DNA from 3 places in the Streptomyces sp. 147326 genome. Region 2 is predicted to be linked to each of the others. Evidence: riboswitches for the same ligand, from Rfam matches in the RefSeq annotation. Region 2 holds a riboswitch; each other region holds the start of a gene.

Region 1 (4,356 bases), 2.8 Mb from region 2:
CGCCGAGCGGGCCGACCTCGCGAGCCGGTCCCAGCAGATAGCCGTGGCCGAGCGGGTACTGGCCTCGCAGGGACCGCAGGCGTGGCCGCTGTGCGCCACCTCGGCCGGCCTGGAGCAGCAGGGCCCCGCCGCCAAGGTGGACCCGGGCCTGCCCGGCACCTCCGGCCCGATCGCCCCCTCCCCCTCCCGCCCGGACGACGCGGTGCCGTCCACCACCGGCGGCGAGCCGGCCAAGGACTTCGGCGCCCCGACCCACGCGGCGCCCAGCCCGACCGGCAGCCCCTTCCTCATCCCCGACGCGCCGTCCGTCGGACTGCCCGTCATGCCGGCGCCGGACGTTCCGACGACGCCTCCCGCCGACCCGTCCCAGCCGGTGCTCCCGGGCACCCCGGGCACCCCGGGCACCACGCCGCTGCCGCCCGCCGACCCGACGGCTCCGACCCTCCCGGTCGACCCCTCGGCGCCCACGACCCCGCCCGCCACCCCCGGTGCGACCCCGGTGGACCCCGCCGCCCCGACCGCTCCGGCGACGCCGGGCGCCGCTCCGGAAGCCGCTCCGGAAGCCACTCCGGGCGAAGGCAGCGGCAAGCACCGCGGCGCGCCCGCGGCCGAGGCCCCGGTCCCGTCTGACGCCGCGTCGAAGCCCACGTACACGGTCCGGGAGGGCGACAGCCTGGCGACCATCGCGGTTGCCAAGGGAGTCAAGGGCGGCTGGAACGGGCTCTACGAGGCCAACGAGCAGGTCATCGGCGAGGACGCCAACCTGATCAAGCCCGGCCAGAACCTGGATCTAAGCACGTAATAGGGACACTTCAACCACCCGGAAAGACCTGATTGTCGGTTATCTGTAAGTGAGACATGCGTCTCTTCCGGTCAACTGGCGTGTCCCGCCTCGGGGCTTCCGCAAACCCCGCCCTCACCTGCGCAAACGCCCCTGCGGGGAGCGCAAGTAGGGGCCCCCTCTCCCCGATGTTCCTCGTTGAACATCGGGGAGAGACCTGTCTACCTTCTGAATCGCCCGCCACCGCGGGCTCCTTCGACCGCATCGCCGAATCCTGCCGGCGGACGGGGGGAACAGTCGTCGCGTCAAGCGCCGAAGGCAGGAGCGGGGGAACCAAGGTAGGTGCCGGGAGCGGCCGTTGAGAGACGGTCACGCCACCGGCTAGGGGTTAAGACGTGCGCTAGGTCGCACGGCCGGGCAACTCACTCGCCCGAACCCGACAGCTCACCTCGCAGGCGTCGGTGAGGAGAAACTCCATGCTGCTTTCCGGCAAGGGCAAGCACCGTCGCGGCTCCAAGGCCGTCCGCATCGTCACGCTCGCCGGTGTCGCCGGTGTGGCCGTCGCCGCCCCCCTGATGGCCGCGGGCACCGCCAGCGCCGCCACCGCGTCCGAGTGGGACAAGGTCGCCCAGTGCGAGTCCGGCGGCAACTGGTCCATCAACACGGGCAACGGCTACTACGGCGGACTGCAGTTCTCGTCCTCCACGTGGGCCGCGTACGGCGGCAAGTCGTACGCCGCGCAGGCCAACCAGGCCTCGAAGTCCCAGCAGATAGCCGTCGCCGAGAAGGTCCTCAAGGGTCAGGGCAAGGGCGCCTGGCCGAGCTGCGGCAAGGGCCTGTCGAACTCCTCCTACACCGGTGGCGGCACGGAGACCTCGACGCAGAACAAGCCGAAGGCCGACTCGAAGAAGACCGAGCAGAAGGTCGCCCCGAAGGTCGCGCCGAAGAAGGAGACCAAGCGCTCCGAGGCCCCGACCACCCGCTCCGAGCGCCCCGCCGCCCCGAAGACCGGCAACGGCTCGTACGAGGTCAAGGCGGGCGACACCCTGGGCACCATCGCCGAGGCCAACGGCGTCAAGGGCGGCTGGGAGAAGCTCTTCGAGCTGAACAAGGACATCGTCTCGGACGCCGACCTGATCTTCCCGGGTCAGAAGCTGAAGCTCAGCTGAACACTGCGGCAATAGCCGCAGGAGCGTGCGCAACGCACAGCATTCCCCCCGCCCGGCGCGTCTCCCCCCACGCGCCGGGCGGCGGCGTGCGTACCGGGTGACGGGCGATATCCAGAGACCTATGTCCCGGAAGAGGGGTATTCGGTCCCTTTTTCGTCCCAGGGGTCGGGCGGTCGGGCGGTCGAGTGCTCCGGGCCGGTTAGGCTCTAAGCGGCAGGGCCGTCCCACGGCCTGACACGCCACCGCACACCCAGCGTCACATCCCAGAAGGAGATGCTCGTGCCGTCCATCGACGTCGTCGTAGCCCGGGAAATCCTGGACTCCCGAGGCAACCCCACGGTCGAGGTCGAGGTGGGCCTCGACGATGGCAGCACCGGCCGTGCTGCAGTTCCGTCCGGCGCCTCCACCGGTGCATTCGAGGCCATCGAGCTCCGTGACGGTGACCCCAACCGTTACTTCGGCAAGGGTGTCGAGAAGGCCGTCCTCGCCGTCATCGAGCAGATCGGCCCGGAGCTCGTCGGCTACGACGCCACCGAGCAGCGCCTGATCGACCAGGCCATGTTCGACCTGGATGCCACCGACAACAAGGGCTCGCTCGGCGCCAACGCCATCCTCGGCGTCTCCCTCGCCGTCGCGCACGCCGCGTCCGAGGCCTCGGACCTTCCGCTCTTCCGTTACCTCGGCGGTCCGAACGCGCACCTGCTGCCCGTTCCGATGATGAACATCCTCAACGGTGGGTCGCACGCCGACTCCAACGTGGACATCCAGGAGTTCATGATCGCCCCCATCGGCGCGGAGTCCTTCTCCGAGGCGCTGCGCTGGGGTGCCGAGGTCTACCACACCCTCAAGAAGGTCCTGCACACCAAGGGCCTCTCCACCGGCCTGGGCGACGAGGGCGGCTTCGCGCCGAACCTGGAGTCCAACCGCGCCGCGCTCGACCTCATCGTCGAGGCCATCAAGCAGGCCGGCTACACCCCGGGCAAGGACATCGCGCTCGCGCTCGACGTCGCCGCGTCCGAGTTCTACAAGGACGGCAAGTACGAGTTCGAGGGCCAGTCCCGCTCGGCCTCCGAGATGACCGACTACTACGCCGAGCTCGTCGAGGCGTACCCGCTCGTCTCCATCGAGGACCCGCTGTTCGAGGACGACTGGGCCGGCTGGAAGACCATCACCGACCGCCTCGGCGCCAAGGTCCAGATCGTCGGCGACGACCTCTTCGTCACCAACCCCGAGCGTCTGGCCCGCGGTATCGAGGAGGGCTCCGCGAACGCCCTGCTCGTCAAGGTGAACCAGATCGGTTCGCTGACCGAGACCCTGGACGCCGTCGAGATGGCCCAGCGCAACGGCTTCAAGTGCATGATGTCCCACCGCTCCGGTGAGACCGAGGACGTCACCATCGCCGACCTCGCCGTCGCCGTGAACTGCGGTCAGATCAAGACCGGCGCCCCGGCCCGCTCGGACCGCGTCGCCAAGTACAACCAGCTGCTGCGCATCGAGGAGATCCTCGACGACGCCGCGGTGTACGCGGGCCGCAGCGCCTTCCCGCGCTTCAAGGGCTAATCACCCCCCTGAGGGGCTGGCCTCCGTACGTCCCCGCACTCGGTCCCGTACCGTGTGCGGGGACGTATTTGCGTAGTGCGTACACAGGGGAGGCGGACCAATGGCCGGGAACCGGGATCGGTTCTCCACCTTCTCCACCGCGACCAGGCTCAAGCAGCTCGGCGAGCGGACCGCCGCCCACGTGTACCGCTCGCAGTCGCGCCGGCAGGTCCGCCGCAGCCGGCTCACCGGCCGGGCCGCGCTCCTGGTGCTCGTCCTCTGTACCCTGGTCGTCGCCCTCGCGTATCCGATGCGCCAGTACGTGTCCCAGCGCACGGAGATCGCGGAGCAGCAGCGGGCGGCCGCCACCGCGCGGGACCGCCTGGAGCGGTTGCGCGACGAGAAGGCCCGTTGGCAGGACGACGCCTACGCGGAGCAGCAGGCGCGCAGGCACCTGCACTTCCTGCGCCCGGGGGAGATCGGCTACATCATGAGCGACCCCGGGGCCCAGCCCGCGGAACCGCACCGGACCGGCCAGGCCGGCTCCGACCGGCCCTGGTACTCGAACGTCTGGGACGGCGTCGACAAGGCCGACCGCCCCGGCGACTGAACCAGTTCCATCCGTCATAGAACCGAACGAAGAGACTTCCTCCAGGCATGCAGACGCCCCCGCCCCAGACCGACCGGACCGAGCCGACCGACGCGGACATCGAGGCGTTCGAGCAGCAGCTCGGCCGCCCGCCGCGCGGGCTGCGCGCCATCGCCCACCGCTGCCCCTGCGGGCAGCCGGACGTGGTGGAGACCGCCCCGCGGCTCCCCGACGGCACCCCCTTCCCGACGCTGTACTACCTGACGTGCCCGCGCGCG
Region 2 (4,356 bases):
AATTCCGGCCGCGATCCACCCATGCCACTCGCGCCACTCACGCCGGAATTCACACCGGCCGCGAATTCCGGCGGCAGTGCCCGACGCCATCCTTTGTATACGTCTCCTGTTAATGCCGGCCGCTCGACATGTTTACGGCAGGTTGCGAAGTGCTCACCGCCGGGCGGAGCCGCAGCCGGTGCGCGCCCACGGCCCGGTCGGCGTGGACCATGGTCAGCGCCCGCGCCCGCTCCGCGTCCCCCCGGGCCACCGCGTCCACGATCGCGCCGTGCTCCGCCCAGGACTCCACGGGCCGCACCGGCGCCTCCACCACGTACATCCACGCCACCTTGTGCCGCATCTGCGTAAGCAGCGCGACCAGCCCGGGGCTGCCGGAGGCCTGCGCGAGCGTCTCGTGGAACCAGCCGCCCAGGGACCGCAGATCCTCCCCCTGACCCCGCCTGGCCCGCTCCTGCCCCAGCCTGACCAGCCCGCGCAGCACCTTGAGGTGCGCCTCGGTGCGCCGCCGGGCGGCCCGGGCGGCCGCCAGCGGCTCCAGGAGCATCCGCACCTCCAGGAGGTCCGCGGCCTCCTGCTCGGTCGGCTCGGCCACACAGGCCCCCGCATGGCGCCGCGTGGTCACGAAGCCCTCGGACTCCAGGGTCCGCAGTGCCTCGCGGACCGGGACGCGCGAGACTCCGTACCGGCGGGCCAGCACCTCCTCGGTCAGCCGGCCGCCCGGCTCGAACACCCCGGAGACGATGTCGTCGCGGATTGCTGTGCATACCGCGTGCGCAGGAATACGCAAGACCGAACCTCCGCCTATTTCCGACTGCCAGCCTCATTGCACGCACATGCGCGTGCTGCGACTCTATTGCAACACACGATAATTTCCGAGAGCGGCCGGAAAAGCGAAACATTTGCACAAAGACGCAACACGAAGGCCCCGGCTCGGGGAGCCGGGGCCTTCGGTGAAGCGGTGCGGGACGGGGTCAGAGGCTGACGCCGTGCGAGCGCAGGTACGCGATCGGGTCGATGTCCGAGCCGTACTGCGAGCCCGTGCGGGCCTCGAAGTGCAGGTGCGGGCCGCTGGAGTTGCCGGTGGAGCCCGACAGGCCGATCTGCTGGCCGGGGGTGACCTGCTCGCCGACGGAGACGTTCAGCGAGGTCATGTGCCCGTACTGGGTGTACGTACCGTCGTTGTGCTTGATGACGACGTTGTTGCCGTACGCGCCGCCCCAGCCGGCCTCGACGACGGTGCCGACGCCCACCGCGTGGACCGAGGTGCCGGAGGCCGCGTGGAAGTCGATGCCGGTGTGGCTGCCGGAGGACCACATGCCGCCGCCCGCGTGGTACTGCGTGCTGACGTACGAGCCGTCGACCGGGGCGACGAAGGTGTTGAGGCGCTTGCGCTCCTCCTCGCGGGCCGCACGCTCGGCGGCGTCGCGCTCGGCCTTCGCCTTGGCCTCGGCGAGGCGCTTGGACTCGGCGGCCTTCTGCTTGGCCTCCGCCTCCGCCTGCGCCTTGGCGGCGGCGTGCTCGGCGGCGCGGTGCTGGGAATCGGCCTGGTCGGCGATGTCACCCGCGAGGTCCTCGGCGACGACCACGGCACCCAGCCCGTTCTCCGGGGCGGAGCTGCTGTGGTTGTCCGCGGCGAAGGCCGGGGCGGCGAGGGAGCCGACGACACCCGTGGTGGCGATCGCGGCGATACCGGCGTAACCGGCGGTCTTCTTGCTCAGACGGCTGGAGCCACGGTGCTTACCGGTACCAGCGGGACGACTGCCAAACGCCATGAAGGGTTTGATCCTTTCCTTCCTTCTCGCCTACCGGGTTAGCTGACGGGTTCGGAGCAGGAAGGTCTCCTACGGGCCTCCTCTTGCGAGGGGGTCCGATTCACCCCAGGGACTCATGTGGGTCCCCGGCTCCCCAGGCTCGCGCCTGACGGGGACTCGGCGATCGCTGTCCGGTGCCGCGGGTGCGGCGGGCACAACTGACGGACAGCACGCCCGACGCTAGGCGGATCATCAGTCAATCGCCAAACAGACGCGCCTTTTTGTTGCGTACGCCACACCCCATACAAGCAACCTAGCCACCAAACGGACAAAAGGGGCTCCGGCGGATAAGCCCGCCAGAGCCCCTGCGCGATCCGTCCGTCGACCGTCAGCCGGCCGTCACCGACAGGTCAGTTGGTGACGACCGTGACGTCACCGATCCCGAGGGCGCGCACCGGCTCCTCGATCACCGCCGCGTCGCCCACCAGGACCGTGACCAGGCGGTCCGCCGGGAAGGCCTTCACGACCGCCGTGGTCGCCTCCACGGTGCCGGTTTCGGCGAGGCGCGCGTACAACTGCGCCTGGTAGTCGTCCGGCAGCTCCTGCTCGACCTGGTCGGCGAGGGTGCCGGCGACCGAGGCCGCCGTCTCGAACTTCAGCGGGGCCACGCCCACCAAGTTCTGTACGGCCACGTCGCGTTCGGCGTCGGTCAGACCGCCCTCCGCGAGGGTGCGCAGTACCTTCCAGAGGTCCTCCAGCGCCGGTCCGGTGTTGGGGGTGTCCACCGAGCCGCTGATGGCGAGCATCGAGGCGCCCTTGCCGTCGGCGGTGGAGCGCAGCACCTGGCCGAAGGCGCGCACGCCGTAGGTGTACCCCTTCTCCTCGCGCAGCACCTTGTCCAGGCGGGAGGTGAGGGTGCCGCCCAGGCAGTACGTGCCCAGCACCTGGGCCGCCCAGACCTGGTCGTGGCGGTCCGGCCCGGTCCGGCCGATCAGCAGCTGCGTCTGGACCGCGCCGGGCCGGTCCACGATGACCACGCGGCCGGTGTCGTCGGCGGTCACCGGCGGCACCGGAAGGGCCGCGGCGGTGTTGCCCGTCCACGCGCCCAGGGTGTCCGCCAGCACGGCGTCCAGGTCGATGCCGGTCAGGTCGCCGACGACCACCGCGGTGGCGGTGGCGGGGCGTACGTGGGCCTCGTAGAAGGCGCGTACCGCGGCGGAGTCGATCCGGGCCACGGTCTCCTCGGTGCCCTGGCGCGGCCGGGACATCCGCAGGGACGCCGGGAACAGCTCCTTGGAGAGCTGCTTGGCGGCGCGGCGCTGGGGGTTGGCCAGCTCGTGCGGGATCTCGTCGAGCCGGTTGCGCACCAGGCGGTCCACCTCGGCGTCGGCGAAGGCGGGGGCGCGGAGCGCCTCGGCGAGCAGGCTCAGCGCCTTGGCCAGCCGGGAGGCCGGGACCTCCAGGGAGACCCGGATGCCCGGGTGGTCGGCGTGCGCGTCGAGAGTGGCGCCGCAGCGCTCCAGCTCGGCCGCGAACTCCTCGGCGGAGTGCTTGTCGGTGCCCTCGGAGAGCGCGCGCGCCATGATGGTCGCCACGCCGTCCAGGCCCTCGGGCTCGGCGTCGAGCGGGGCGGCGAGATTGACCTCGACCGCGATCACCTGCTGGCCCGGCCGGTGGCAGCGCAGCAGGGTCAGCCCGTTGGACAGCTCCCCGCGGTCGGGGGCCGGGAAGGCCCACGGCTGCGGCTCGCCGGCCTGCGGGCGCGGGTGGAAGGTCATCGTGACGGCTGCGGTGTCGCTCACTGCTCCGCCCCCTCGTTCTCGTCGGACTCATCGTTCTCGTCGTCGTCTGCCGCGATCGGCTCGTAGACGAGCACCGCGCGGTTGTCCGGGCGCAGTCGGGCCGCGGCCACGGCCTGAACCTCCTCGGCGGTGATGTCGAGGACGCGCTGGACGGCGGTCAGCGCCAGCTGCGGGTCGCCGAACAGCACCGCGAAGCGGCACAGTTCGTCGGCGCGGCCGGCCACCGTGCTCAGCCGGTCCAGCCATTCGCGCTCCAGCTGCGCCTGGGCGCGCTCCATCTCCTCGGCCGTCGGGCCCTCGGCGGCGAACCGCGCGAGCTCCTCGTCCACGGCCGCCTCGATGGCGGGGATCTCGACGCCGCTGGAGGTCTTGACGTCCAGCCAGCCCAGCGAGGGCGCGCCGGCCAGGCGCAGCATGCCGAAGCCCGCCGCGACGGCCGTCTGGTCACGGCGTACCAGCCGGTTGTGCAGCAGCGAGGACTCGCCGCCGCCCAGGATCGTCAGCGCCACGTCGGCGGCGTCGCACTCACGGGTGCCGTCGTGCGGCAGCCGGTAGGCGGCCATCAGCGCGCGGGCCGGGACCTCCTCGACGATCTCCTCGCGCAGCTGCTCCCCGATGACGTCGGGCAGCGAGCCGTCGCGGGGCGGCTGCTTGCCGTCGTGCGCGGGGATGGTGCCGAAGTACTTCTCGACCCAGGCGAGGGTCTGCTCGGGGTCGATGTCCCCGACGACCGAGAGCACCGCGTTGTTGGGCGCGTAGTACGTACGGAAGAAGGTGCGCGCGTCCTCCAGGGACGCGGCGTC
Region 3 (4,356 bases), 1.0 Mb from region 2:
GCCCTCGCCCGGCTCGTCCCACGGGTGCAGGGCCAGGTTGAAGGTGCCCCAGTGGATCGGCAGCATCGTGCCGTGCGCGGTGCCGCCCTGCAGGTCGAGGTGGGCGCGCATGCCTTCCTCGGGGGTCATGTGGATGTCGGGCCAGTATTCCGAGTACGCCCCGATCTGGATCATCGTGGCGTCGAAGGGCCCGTGCTCGGCGCCGATCTCGTGGAAGCCGGGGAAGTACCCGGTGTCCCCGCTGTGGTAGATCCGGTGCTCGTCGCCCGCGACGACCCAGGAGGCCCACAGGGTGTGCTGCTGATTGCGCAGGCCGCGTCCGCAGAAGTGCCGGGCGGGGGTGGCCGTCAGCGAGAGCCCGGCGATCTTGGTGCTCTCGTTCCAGTCCAGCTCGCGCAGCCGGTCGGCGGACACGCCCCAGCGCTCCAGGTGCGCGCCCACGCCCAGCGGGACGGCGAAGACCGTGTCCGTACCGGCCAGGGCCTTGATGGTGGGCAGGTCGAGGTGGTCGTAGTGGTCGTGCGAGATCACCACGACGTCGACCTCGCCCAGCGAGGCCAGCGGGACCGGCACCGGGTGCAGCCGCTTGGGGCCGGCGAAGGGAAAGGGGGAGCAGCGATCGCCCCACACCGGGTCGAACAGCACGCGGCGGCCGTCGATCTCCGCGAGCACGCTGGAGTGGCCCATCCAGGTCAGCCGCAGACCGCTCACGGGCGGCTTCGCCAGCTCCGCGAGGGTCGTCGGGTACACGGGAATGGGCGCGGCCGGACTGCGCCGTACCCGCTGCTCCCGGTGGAAGTAGATCTTGGCGAACTCCGCCATCGACCCCGAGGGCCTGTTCCGGGCCCCGACCGGGTTCTGGAAGACGCCGTCGGCGAAGTTCGGCGAGCGGCGGATGCGGTCCAGCCGGGCACCGGACGGGTCCGCGCCGAAGGCTTCGGGCCGCAGGGCGCGCAGCCGGGGACGCAGGGGACGGGAGCCGGTCAAAGCGCCTCCAGGGAGGATGGAATAAGGGGTGGTCGTCTCTCTACGACCATCCCAACGCACACCGGCCCCGAAGGATTCCGCTTACCGCCCCGTCCCCTTCCGTCTACAGCGGCAGCAGGTCGGGCCGCTTCGCCTCGACGTGGTCCCCGGAGGACTCCCCGCGCAGCCGCCGGCCGATCCACGGCACGAGGTGGTCGCGGGCCCACTGGATGTTGTCGCGGGTCACGTCCACCGAGCCGCGCGGCCGCTGCGGCGGCCACGGCTGGTCGGGATCGGTCGGCACGTCCAGCCCGAGCACCTGCGCCGCCCGCAGCGCGACCCGCGTGTGCCCCTCGGGCGAGAGGTGCAGCCGGTCCATGTCCCACGCCCGCCGGTCCTGTACGGATTTCAGCGACCAGAGGTCGAGCACCGGGCAGTCGTAGCGGTCGGCGATGGCGCGCACGTGCGCGCTGTACGTCGCCACCTTGCCCCGGAGGTGCTTGAGGACCGGCACGCCCCGGGTGTCGAAGCCGGTCGTGATCATGACCTGGCCGACCGCGCCGGCGAGGTCGGCCACGGCCGCCTCGAACCGTTCCGCCACGTGGTCCGGGTCGCTGCCGGGCCGGATGATGTCGTTGCCGCCCGCGCAGAAGCTGACCAGGTCCGGTGCGAGGGCCTTGGCTCTCGGAAGCTGGTCGGCCACGATCTGGTCGAGGAGCTTCCCGCGCACCGCCAGATTCGCATAACGGAAGTCGTGCTCGTCGCGCTGATCGGCCAGGAGTACGGCGAGCCGGTCCGCCCAGCCGAGATGCGAATCCCCGGGTCCCGGGTCCCCCACGCCTTCGGTGAAGCTGTCCCCGATCGCCGCGTACGAGCCGATGGTCTTGAGTTTGGTCGTCGTCGCTGCCACGGGACACCATCCTTCACTCCCGTAACCAACCTACGCCAACGTAATGAGGGGTTGACGGACCGTGATCTCTACCACGTGGGGGATAAGGAATAAGTACACATGAGGCCGGGACCCCCCTCGGGTCCCGGCCTCACGCGTGTCCGTGCTCCGACGGCGGGTGCCGTCAGATGCTCACGCCCTTGGAGCGGAGGTAGGCCAGCGGGTCGATGTCGGAGCCGTACGAGGGGCCCGTGCGGATCTCGAAGTGGAGGTGCGGGCCGGTGGAGTTGCCCGTGGAGCCGGAGAGGCCGAGGGTCTGGCCGGCGGTGACGCTCTGGCCGGAGGAGACGGACAACTGGGACAGGTGGGCGTACTGGGAGTACTTGCCGTCCGCGTGCCGGATGACGACCTCGTTGCCGTACGCACCGCTCCAGCCGGCGGAGACCACGGTGCCCGCGCCGACGGCCTTGACGGTGGTACCGGAGCTCGCGATGAAGTCGACGCCGGTGTGGTAACCGGAGGACCACATGCTGCCCGCGACCTTGTACTGGGTGGAGATGCCGCCGCCGAGCGGGGCGACGAAGCCGGAGGCCGACTGCTGCCCGGCGGGAGCCTCGGCGGCGGGGTCCGGCCGCGCGGGGGCCTTCGCGGCCGGCTTCGGGGCCGCCTTGGGAGCCGCCTTGGGAGCCGCCTTCGGCGCCGCCTCGGGGGCGGACTGCGGAGCGGCCTCGGCCTCGGGAGCGGCCTCGGGAGCGGATTCCACCGGAGCCGCCTCGGCCGCACCGCCGAGGTTCAGCTTCAGGCCGGGGTGGATCAGCGACGGGTTGGCGCCGACCGCCTCGCGGTTGTCGGCGTACAGCTGTTCCCAGCCGCCGGACAGGTGCCGCTCGGCGGCGATCTTGGAGAGGTAGTCGCCCGGCACGACCGTGTAGACGCTCGGCGCGCTCTGCACGGCGGCGGCGGGCGCGGCCTGCAGTGCTACGGGGAGCTGCGGGGCCACCGCGGGGGCCACCGCGGTCGCGGCGGCCGGCGAGCCGCCCGCGTGGGCGCCGGCCGCGCCGATCAGCGGCAGCGCGAGGGCCGCGCCGCCGGTGCCTGCGACGGCGAAACCGCGCGATATCGAAAGGGACTTGGGTCGGCGGTGCTTACCCTTTGCAGGCATGGCGAATTCCTCTCCGGCGCCTGCGAGGTGAGCTGTCGGGTTCGGACTGGAGATGTCCGGACGTACATGAACGGCACATGTACGTCTTCACCCCGAGCCGTCCCGGCGAAAAGATCTCCGGAACAGCGGCTTACCTGGTTCCCCCGCTCCTGCCGCACGAATGGTCGGGTGCGGTTTCCGGGCGGCGGCAGGATTCGGCGATCCACCCGGATCGATCGCGAAGGTAATCCCTTGCGCCAGCAGGGAACAAGCCACGAATTTCCTGACGGAATCACAGGGATGGGGAATCGGCGAAATTCCGGTCACCCTCCGTCCATTACCCGCCGTCAACAACCCCCCTGACGGGGCCATTCGGCATTCGCGATCAGGCACTCACGGTCACCGTATGATCTGGCTCACGGGGACGTGCCCGATCTCGCCTCCGGATATGGCAAGTTGGCGCCAACCAGCTCAATTCGGACAGATGTCTCACCAGAAAGCGGAGGAGCTCACGTGACCCAGCAGATACAGGAGCCGGAGCTGACCGGAGTGCGCAATTTCCGTGATGTGGGCGGATTGCCGACTTCTGATGGACGAAGGGTCAGGACGGGACGACTCTTCCGAAGCGGACATCTCGCACATGCCACCGAAACCGATGCAGAGTTCCTCGCCTCGCTCGGCCTCCACACCGTCTTCGACTTCCGCAACGGCGCCGACCACGCGCTGGAGGGGCCGGACGTGGAACTGCCCGGCGTACGGAACGTGAACATCCCGCTCTCGGATCCGGCCGACGGCCGGGAGTTCTGGCGGCTGGTGCGCGACGGCGACCTCGGGCAGCTGCGCGCGATCCTGGGCGACGGCAAGGCCGCGGCCCGGATGACGAACTCGTACCGCAGGATCATCGAGCAGCGCACCGCCGAGCACAGCCGGGTCGTGCACGCGCTCGCCGAGGACAGCGTCCCCGCCCTCCTGCACTGCGCGGCCGGCAAGGACCGGGCCGGCCTGTCGATCGCCGTGACCCTGCTCGCGCTGGGCGTCGGGCGCGAGGCGATCGTGGCGGACTACCTGGAGTCAAACGCCCCGCACCGCCGCTACCGGGTGCGCCGCAGCGGCGCGTCCGACGAGGCCCGCTCCCCCGAGGTGATGGAGCTCCTCGCGCCGCTCTTCGACGCCCGTGCCGAGTACCTGGTCGCCGCGTTCGAGACCATCGACGAGACCTGGGGCGGGGTGGACCCCTACCTGGCGGAGGGCCTCGGGCTGAAGCCCGAGACCCTCGGCCGGCTGCGCGACCAACTGCTGGAGTAGACCGCCCGGAGCGGGCCGTCAGCGCTGGGCGACGGCCTGCTTCACCAGCGTCCTG

The links. A riboswitch is a leader RNA that binds a small molecule or an ion and turns the genes downstream of it on or off. The one in region 2 is predicted to bind cyclic di-AMP.
Positions count from the first base shown of each region.
Region 1: another riboswitch for cyclic di-AMP. It lies ahead of RIU97_RS24655 (transglycosylase family protein); the one in region 2 lies ahead of RIU97_RS11010 (M23 family metallopeptidase).
Region 3: another riboswitch for cyclic di-AMP. It lies ahead of RIU97_RS06965 (LysM peptidoglycan-binding domain-containing M23 family metallopeptidase); the one in region 2 lies ahead of RIU97_RS11010 (M23 family metallopeptidase).

Region 1 covers NZ_CP134201.1:5,373,472-5,377,827, forward strand. The annotation lists gene RIU97_RS24650 (transglycosylase family protein) at 1-802, shown strand, start outside; cyclic di-AMP (ydaO/yuaA leader) riboswitch at 1,082-1,254, shown strand; gene RIU97_RS24655 (transglycosylase family protein) at 1,258-1,950, shown strand; gene eno (phosphopyruvate hydratase) at 2,224-3,510, shown strand; gene RIU97_RS24665 (septum formation initiator family protein) at 3,611-4,099, shown strand; gene RIU97_RS24670 (DUF501 domain-containing protein) at 4,147-4,356, shown strand, end outside.
Region 2 covers NZ_CP134201.1:2,531,721-2,536,076, forward strand. The annotation lists gene RIU97_RS11005 (GntR family transcriptional regulator) at 110-787, opposite strand; gene RIU97_RS11010 (M23 family metallopeptidase) at 972-1,772, opposite strand; cyclic di-AMP (ydaO/yuaA leader) riboswitch at 1,785-1,944, opposite strand; gene RIU97_RS11015 (M16 family metallopeptidase) at 2,162-3,529, opposite strand; gene RIU97_RS11020 (pitrilysin family protein) at 3,550-4,356, opposite strand, start outside.
Region 3 covers NZ_CP134201.1:1,521,621-1,525,976, forward strand. The annotation lists gene RIU97_RS06955 (MBL fold metallo-hydrolase) at 1-987, opposite strand, end outside; gene RIU97_RS06960 (SGNH/GDSL hydrolase family protein) at 1,091-1,876, opposite strand; gene RIU97_RS06965 (LysM peptidoglycan-binding domain-containing M23 family metallopeptidase) at 2,040-3,017, opposite strand; cyclic di-AMP (ydaO/yuaA leader) riboswitch at 3,022-3,227, opposite strand; gene RIU97_RS06970 (tyrosine-protein phosphatase) at 3,510-4,301, shown strand; gene RIU97_RS06975 (aspartate aminotransferase family protein) at 4,320-4,356, opposite strand, start outside.